DNA from 3 places in the Sphingobacterium sp. InxBP1 genome. Region 2 is predicted to be linked to each of the others. Evidence: riboswitches for the same ligand, from Rfam matches in the RefSeq annotation. Region 2 holds a riboswitch; each other region holds the start of a gene.
The links. A riboswitch is a leader RNA that binds a small molecule or an ion and turns the genes downstream of it on or off. The one in region 2 is predicted to bind thiamine pyrophosphate.

Region 1: another riboswitch for thiamine pyrophosphate. It lies ahead of pnuC (nicotinamide riboside transporter PnuC); the one in region 2 lies ahead of thiS (sulfur carrier protein ThiS).
Region 3: another riboswitch for thiamine pyrophosphate. It lies ahead of thiM (hydroxyethylthiazole kinase); the one in region 2 lies ahead of thiS (sulfur carrier protein ThiS).

Annotation. Positions count from the first base shown of each region.
Region 1 covers NZ_JAINDX010000042.1:261,334-263,603, reverse strand. Annotated here, with positions in the region: gene K7A41_RS08815 (malate:quinone oxidoreductase) at 1-864, shown strand, start outside; TPP riboswitch at 881-1,023, shown strand; gene pnuC (nicotinamide riboside transporter PnuC) at 1,080-1,697, shown strand; gene K7A41_RS08805 (acyl-CoA dehydrogenase) at 1,687-2,270, shown strand, end outside.
Region 2 covers NZ_JAINDX010000043.1:3,192-5,461, reverse strand. Annotated here, with positions in the region: gene thiC (phosphomethylpyrimidine synthase ThiC) at 1-1,190, opposite strand, end outside; gene thiS (sulfur carrier protein ThiS) at 1,236-1,442, opposite strand; TPP riboswitch at 1,503-1,598, opposite strand; gene K7A41_RS09540 (alpha-L-rhamnosidase) at 1,743-2,270, shown strand, end outside.
Region 3 covers NZ_JAINDX010000049.1:704,370-706,639, forward strand. Annotated here, with positions in the region: gene thiE (thiamine phosphate synthase) at 1-415, opposite strand, end outside; gene thiM (hydroxyethylthiazole kinase) at 405-1,208, opposite strand; TPP riboswitch at 1,287-1,379, opposite strand; gene K7A41_RS22820 (VanW family protein) at 1,418-2,266, opposite strand.

The sequences.
Region 1 (2,270 bases), on a different contig from region 2:
ATCGAACGCGAGGACGACGGCCGCTGGGAAGTCGAGGTGAAGGATCTAAAAACAGGTGTGAAGAGGGAGATAAAAGCGAAGTTTGTGTTTATCGGTGCCGGTGGACATTCTTTGTTGCTGCTCGAAAAATCTGGCATCCCCGAAGCGAAAGGTTATGGCGGATTCCCAGTTGGTGGTCAGTGGTTGCGATGCACCAACCAGGAGATTATTAATGCGCACCACGCTAAAGTATACGGTAAAGCATCGGTAGGCGCGCCGCCAATGTCAGTACCACATTTGGATACCCGCTATATTGACGGCAAACAAGCCTTACTCTTTGGCCCTTATGCTGGTTTTTCAACCAAATTTTTAAAACAGGGATCTTATTTTGATTTGCCGGCATCCATTAAACTTTCCAATATACGGCCAATGTTATCTGCAGGACTCGATAATTTGCCTTTGACCAAATATTTGATTACGGAGGTGATGAAATCACCCAAAGATAAACTGGAATCTCTCAAACAATTTATGCCTACCGCCAAATTGGAGGATTGGGTCATTGAGAAAGCCGGACAACGCGTTCAGGTAATTAAAAAAGATAAGAAGAAAGGGGGCATTCTGGAATTTGGTACTGAAGTGGTATCGAGTGCAGATGGTTCTATCGCGGCATTATTAGGAGCTTCTCCGGGCGCCTCTACTTCGGTAGCTATCATGATCAGCCTGTTGAAGAAGTGTTTTCCAGACCGGGCAAAATCCGATGAGTATCGTAAAAAACTGCGCGAAATGATTCCTTCACATGGGAAATCTTTAAACGACGACGCTGAACTTTGTCGGGAAACCCGAATTCGTACACATAAAGCCTTGAAATTAATTGATATTGCTTAATTAATTCGCTTTAACAGATATACTTATGGGGTGCTTAAAATGATGAATCATTTTGGGCTGAGATTATACCCAATAAAAGCGATTGTAGTCCCTGTATAATCGCTTTTATATACCTGATCCAGATAATGCTGGCGTAGGGATCTAATTTCAAGAAAACAGCTGGTTTTCTCTCCTAAGTGTTTTATTAGAGTAATTTAGAAGATAAACACTTTTTAATGACCGAGTATTCCTTTTTCGAATCCTTTACTGAGCAAATACAACAGGCTACAGCCGCAGAATGGTTAGCCGTGATCTTCGGTATTTTACAGGTCTGGTTTTCCCGATTGAATAAATCCATCCACTATATTTTTGGCCTAATCGGAATCATAATTTCTGTTTATGTTTTATTTCATGCAAAGCTATACGCTGAAATATTACTCCATCTTTATTATCTGATCATGAGCATTTATGGGTGGTTTTATTGGAGATATGGCAGTGCAACAGTCGTACCAATAAGCCGGTGTGCGAAAAGCGACTGGTGGATCGTCGGATTTATCTGCATCGGCGGGTTTCTGGCGTTTTACTTTGGACTCGTGCATCTGACAGACTCCGATGTGCCCTTGTGGGATTCAATTGTGTCCTGCACAGCTTGGGCAGGCATGTGGCTACTGGCGAAGCGTAAACTGGAAAATTGGCTTTTATTGAATCTGAGCAACCTTGTAGCGATTCCCCTATTGTTGCATAAAGGATTGTTCCTTTATGCGGGGCTAACGCTGTTTTTGTTTGTAATGGCTTTTGGTGGTTATTTTAATTGGAGGAAGATACTAAATGACGAAAAAATATATGCAACTTAGCCCTGAAGATATCGCTTGCTTAATGGATTGTCAGCGAAAGGCTATTCTGCAAAAGACTTTATCTGACGAACAACTAGCCTTGATCTACCGTAACAGATGGTTTAAGATGTGGGTGCCCACATCCTTGGGCGGGCTGGGGCTTCACTTAAGCCAAGGGCTTTCGTTATTGGAGGAATTGGCATATTGGGATGGAGGACTGGCTTGGACGGTGACCTTGTGTGCGGGCGCAAATCTATTTGTCGGATATATTGATCCTGCTGTAGCCACCGATCTTTTTGTATCTGACAAGGTCTGCTTGGGAGGAAGTGGACAGATCGCAGGGATTGCTTCTCGGGAAGGATCTGCATATCGGCTAAAAGGACATTGGAAGTATGCCACTGGCGCACCACACCTGACTCATTTTACTTTAAATGCCTTTGTTTACGATCAGGGAAAGCCCCTGCTAGACAACGCGGGAAACCCGATTTCCCAATCTTTCTTTGTGTCGAGGGATCATGTTCTCGTCCATTATGACTGGGATACATTTGGACTGGAGGCGACGGCATCCCATTCTTTTTCGCTAGATGATGTGTT
Region 2 (2,270 bases):
TCCAGTTCGGCAAATTGTGCTGCATCATTGGCGTCCGCAATGGCGCCGGGACGTAAACCATCACCCAGAGAGAAGGCCACGTCATACTGTTTCATAATCTGGCAGATTTCTTCAAAATGGGTGTAAAGAAAGTTTTCCCGATGATGGAAGAGACACCATTTGGCCATAATGGACCCTCCTCGGGAAACGATGCCGGTCACGCGGTTGGCTGTCAGATGAATATAGCGCAGCAGTACCCCAGCATGGATTGTAAAATACGAAACGCCCTGTTCTGCCTGCTCAATCAATGTATCCCGAAATATCTCCCAGGTCAGATCTTCGGCCACACCTTTTACTTTTTCAAGTGCTTGATAGATCGGAACTGTTCCGATTGGAACAGGCGAATTGCGGATAATCCATTCACGTGTTTCGTGTATATTTTTACCGGTCGACAGGTCCATAATCGTATCAGCACCCCAACGGCAGGCCCATACTGCTTTTTCAACCTCCTCTTCAATGCTCGAACTTACGGCACTGTTACCGATGTTGGCATTAATTTTTACCAAAAAATTGCGGCCGATGATCATTGGCTCGCTTTCGGGATGGTTGATGTTATTGGGAATAATGGCTCTTCCCGCCGCAATTTCCTCACGCACAAATTCGGGAGTAATGTATTTTCCAGCAGTTCTGGCACCAAAATTCTCGCCCTGATGCTGCTGATCCATTCCGGGGGTACAGTTGGCGAGCTGGTCTATACGCTGATTTTCACGAATGGCCACATATTCCATCTCTGGCGTGATAATGCCTTTTTTCGCATAGTGCAGCTGGGTCACATTTTTGCCTTTGTCGGCGACTTTCGGTTTATGACTGTAGGCGAAGCGCAAGCTGTCAAGAGACTTGTCGGCAAGCCGTTTTCTTCCGTATTCCGAACTGATTCCATCCAGCTGGACGACATCATTTCGGTCCAATATCCATTGTTCACGAAGACGAGGAAGCCCCTTGCGTATGTCTATGGCGGTATTCTCATCGGTATAAGGTCCAGATGTATCGTAGACGGTAACGGGCGGATTGAACTCCTCCTGGCCGTTGCTCAGCTTTGTCGAGCTGAGCTGGATCTGACGCATTGCTACCTGGATGGGGTAAAGTGTTCCGGGAACAAAAACTTTTTTGGAATTCGGAAAGGGTGTCTGTGTGATGTTTTGTGATGTCATGGTAAGGAAATTAGTGCTGTGTGAAAGACTTTCTTTTGAAATAGTTTACCCACCTTGTGTCGCGGTGATCAGAAGGATTTGGTCGTTGGCCTTCAGCGGTGTAGAGGCCCAAATATGCTGTGGTACAACACGGTTATTGACAGCGACTGCGACACCTTGTGTTTTGTCTGCTAGTTCTGCCTGTAAAAGCTCTTCCAAAGAGTGGGGGGCGGGGTCGAAAAAACGGGTTTGATGATTGATCGTAAGTTCCATTCCTAATTATTATTTTAATACCACTTTAGGAATGGCCACAAAAAGATACACTAGGTATCCTGTAGACATCGCACTTTTCCCTACGCCAGTATGATCTGGATCAGGTTCTAAGGGTAAAATCTCAGCCTGCATATGCAGACACCCCTAAAGCTGATGCTAAGATAATATAATTTGAATGAATAAAACAATGATATCTATTAATTTTTTGAAATAAGCAGGACAGTGCAGCATAGTTCGCTATCTTAAAAAATAATTGATACTTTAGTTAATAGAATAGCTAAAACAATTTAATAGACCAAAATGCGGAAGATATTATCGATACTCATGCTATGTACAGCTACTGTCGTAAGCGGGTGGCAAATGCAACAATGTCTACCTATTCGTTTAACCTGTGAACATCTTCAAAACCCTTTAGGGGTGGATCAAGCGGCTCCCAGATTAAGCTGGCAACTGGATGACAACCGGCAGGGCGCTTTACAAACAGCCTATCAGGTTATGGTCGATGGCGATTCTCTTGCACTCTTAAAAGATAAAGCGGATGTCTGGAATAGCGGGATACAGAAAAGTGCAGCCATGCTTGTACAATATGCAGGTAATGTATTGAAACCGCAGACGAAATATTTTTGGAAAGTACGTGTTTGGGATAAGTACGGGAAAGCCTGCACCTCTACAATTGCTTCCTTTGAGACGGGAATGATGCAGGCGGACCGCTGGAAAGGAAAATGGATCAGTGACCAGCACGATAGGCATGAACGGTCAGCTCCTTATTTTAGACGAGCATTCGGTGCGGACAAACCGATCAAATCCGCCCGGATTTATATCGCTGCC
Region 3 (2,270 bases), on a different contig from region 2:
GAGTGGAAAATATCGGACTTACCCCCAGATGGTCAGCGGCATTTAACTGTTCACTTTCCAGCTGAGCAAGGGCATCCATCGACCAGCCTATGTGTATGCTGTTGCCGAATTTTTCCCGTATAGCCAGGGGCGGCAGGTCTTTTTGTCCAACATGTACGCCCCATGCACCAACGTCGGCAGCAATATCTATGGCATCATTGATAATTAACGGAATTCCATAATGGTCGGTGAGACGTATAAGCTTATGGGCTTTTTCCAGAAAATCGGAATAGACTGCTTTTTTTTCACGTAGCTGCACAATATCTACGCCGCCAATTATTGCTTCTTCCGCAACCTGTAGCCAGGGCTGTGGGTAGCAATCCTCCTCCGAGATAACCAGATACAGAGGGTAAGGAAACTGTGGGCTAAACGCCATGGCAGGTAATCTGAAGATGTGTCTTTAGGGTGTCCTCATCCAGGCGGTATAGTTCGTCGTAAAGGTTTACCTGCAGGGAGCCCGGACCTGCGGATCTTCCGGCTGCCAGTTCTCCGGCAAGGCTCAAAATGGAAACTCCCGCTACTGCTGCGTCAAATACTTGCCCCGTGACGCCGATAAATGCACCAATGAGGGCGGTGGCGCTACAGCCCAAGCCTGTTACCTGGGTCATCATGGCGTGGCCATTACGTACTTCGGCCAAACGCTGATCCGAAAGGATATAGTCAACCTTTCCCGAGATACAGATAACGGAACCGGTTTGCTGTTGCAGACCTTTGCCTGAATCAACCGCAGCAGCGCTGTCAGCAGTGCTGTCCACGCCTTTTGTGGTCGCCTGCTGGACGTTATATAAACTCATGATCTCTGATGCATTTCCCCGGATTATAGTTGGCCGAAGTTCCAGTAGGTTAGCCAGTAGGTCGTTTCGGAAAGCGGAGATACCGGCACCTACCGGGTCCAGCACCCAGGGCTTCCCATTATTGTTTGCATGTTCGGCGGCAATAAGCATAGCCTCGGCAGTCTGCTCACTTATTGTACCGATGTTTAAAACGAGCGCCTGAGCCAGATCCACAACTTCCTGCACTTCAGATGGGCTATGAACCATGACCGGTGATGCGCCAAGTGCAAGTAAGGCATTGGCCGTATTGTTCATAACCACCATGTTGGTAATATTGTGCACTAGGGGCCTTTGCTGCTTGACTCTTTTTAATAGTTGAATAATAGTTTCTTCCATGCCTTCAGTTCTTTTATGTCTTGTTGTGGCTTTGTCAGGAAGAATCGGGACAGTCGGACTTGTCCATCCTATCGTATATGTCAAGCGGATGCTTTTCCCTACGTCGGTGTAAACCGTATCAGGTTCAAAGGGACTATCTCAATTCTGTACAGAATACCCCCAAAGCCACATCAAACTTAATCAAAAAAAAGGAGAAACAGAAAGGCTGTCTATTCAGTAGTGCCTTTTTCGTTTTTGGGATCAGGCACAATATAGTAAGGGGGAGTATAAGCAACCCGTGCAAAATTCTTCATTATGCACGCTGTCTCGATTATCTTACCGCCCTCGAATTTTAACAGCTTTTCGCGCCAGATCTCATTTTTACGGTAGAAGTCGTTGCCGATCTTCAGAAATTGGTGCGCGCGCTCAAACACATGGTAGGCAAAATCCAGTTCCTGATCAATCCTAAGCTCACCTTCCAGACATTTTTCGGTAAACCACAGGTTAATCTGGAAGGTATGGTCCGTATGGTTGGTGAATTGATAGTCGCGATAATTGTAGAATATGGTCGCGCCACTACCAAAAGGCAGAACTCGGCCATCGTCTGGAAAAGGATCGAAGGAATGGTGATAGCGTTCAGCGACGGTTAGCGGGCTGTGGATCACGAGCCAGTGGATAAGATTGGATATCTGGCATATGCCACCCCCTATGCCCGCCCTAGCCTCTCCAAAAGAGAGTTCCATCCCCGGAAGATACCCTTTCTTTTGTGTCGGCAGTCCTACGAGTTTACAGAACGAGAACGTCTCACCTGGCCGGATTAAAATCCCAGTGATCTGCTGTGCCGCAATCTTGAGGTTGGTTACTTTATTGATCTGAAGCTGCATATTGTTCTCTCCAAGCTTCTTCAATAAAACCGACTGGTGCTTCTTTACCCTGAACCGAAGCAACTCTGCTGTTTTTGCCTGTGCATATCGCTTATTGTCCAACAGCCAGATGGCTTTTCTTTGTATTCTTCTTACCCAGACAGCGATTGTATAGAGTAGAGGATGGCGCTGACTGATTAATTTTCGTTTTGCCACGAAT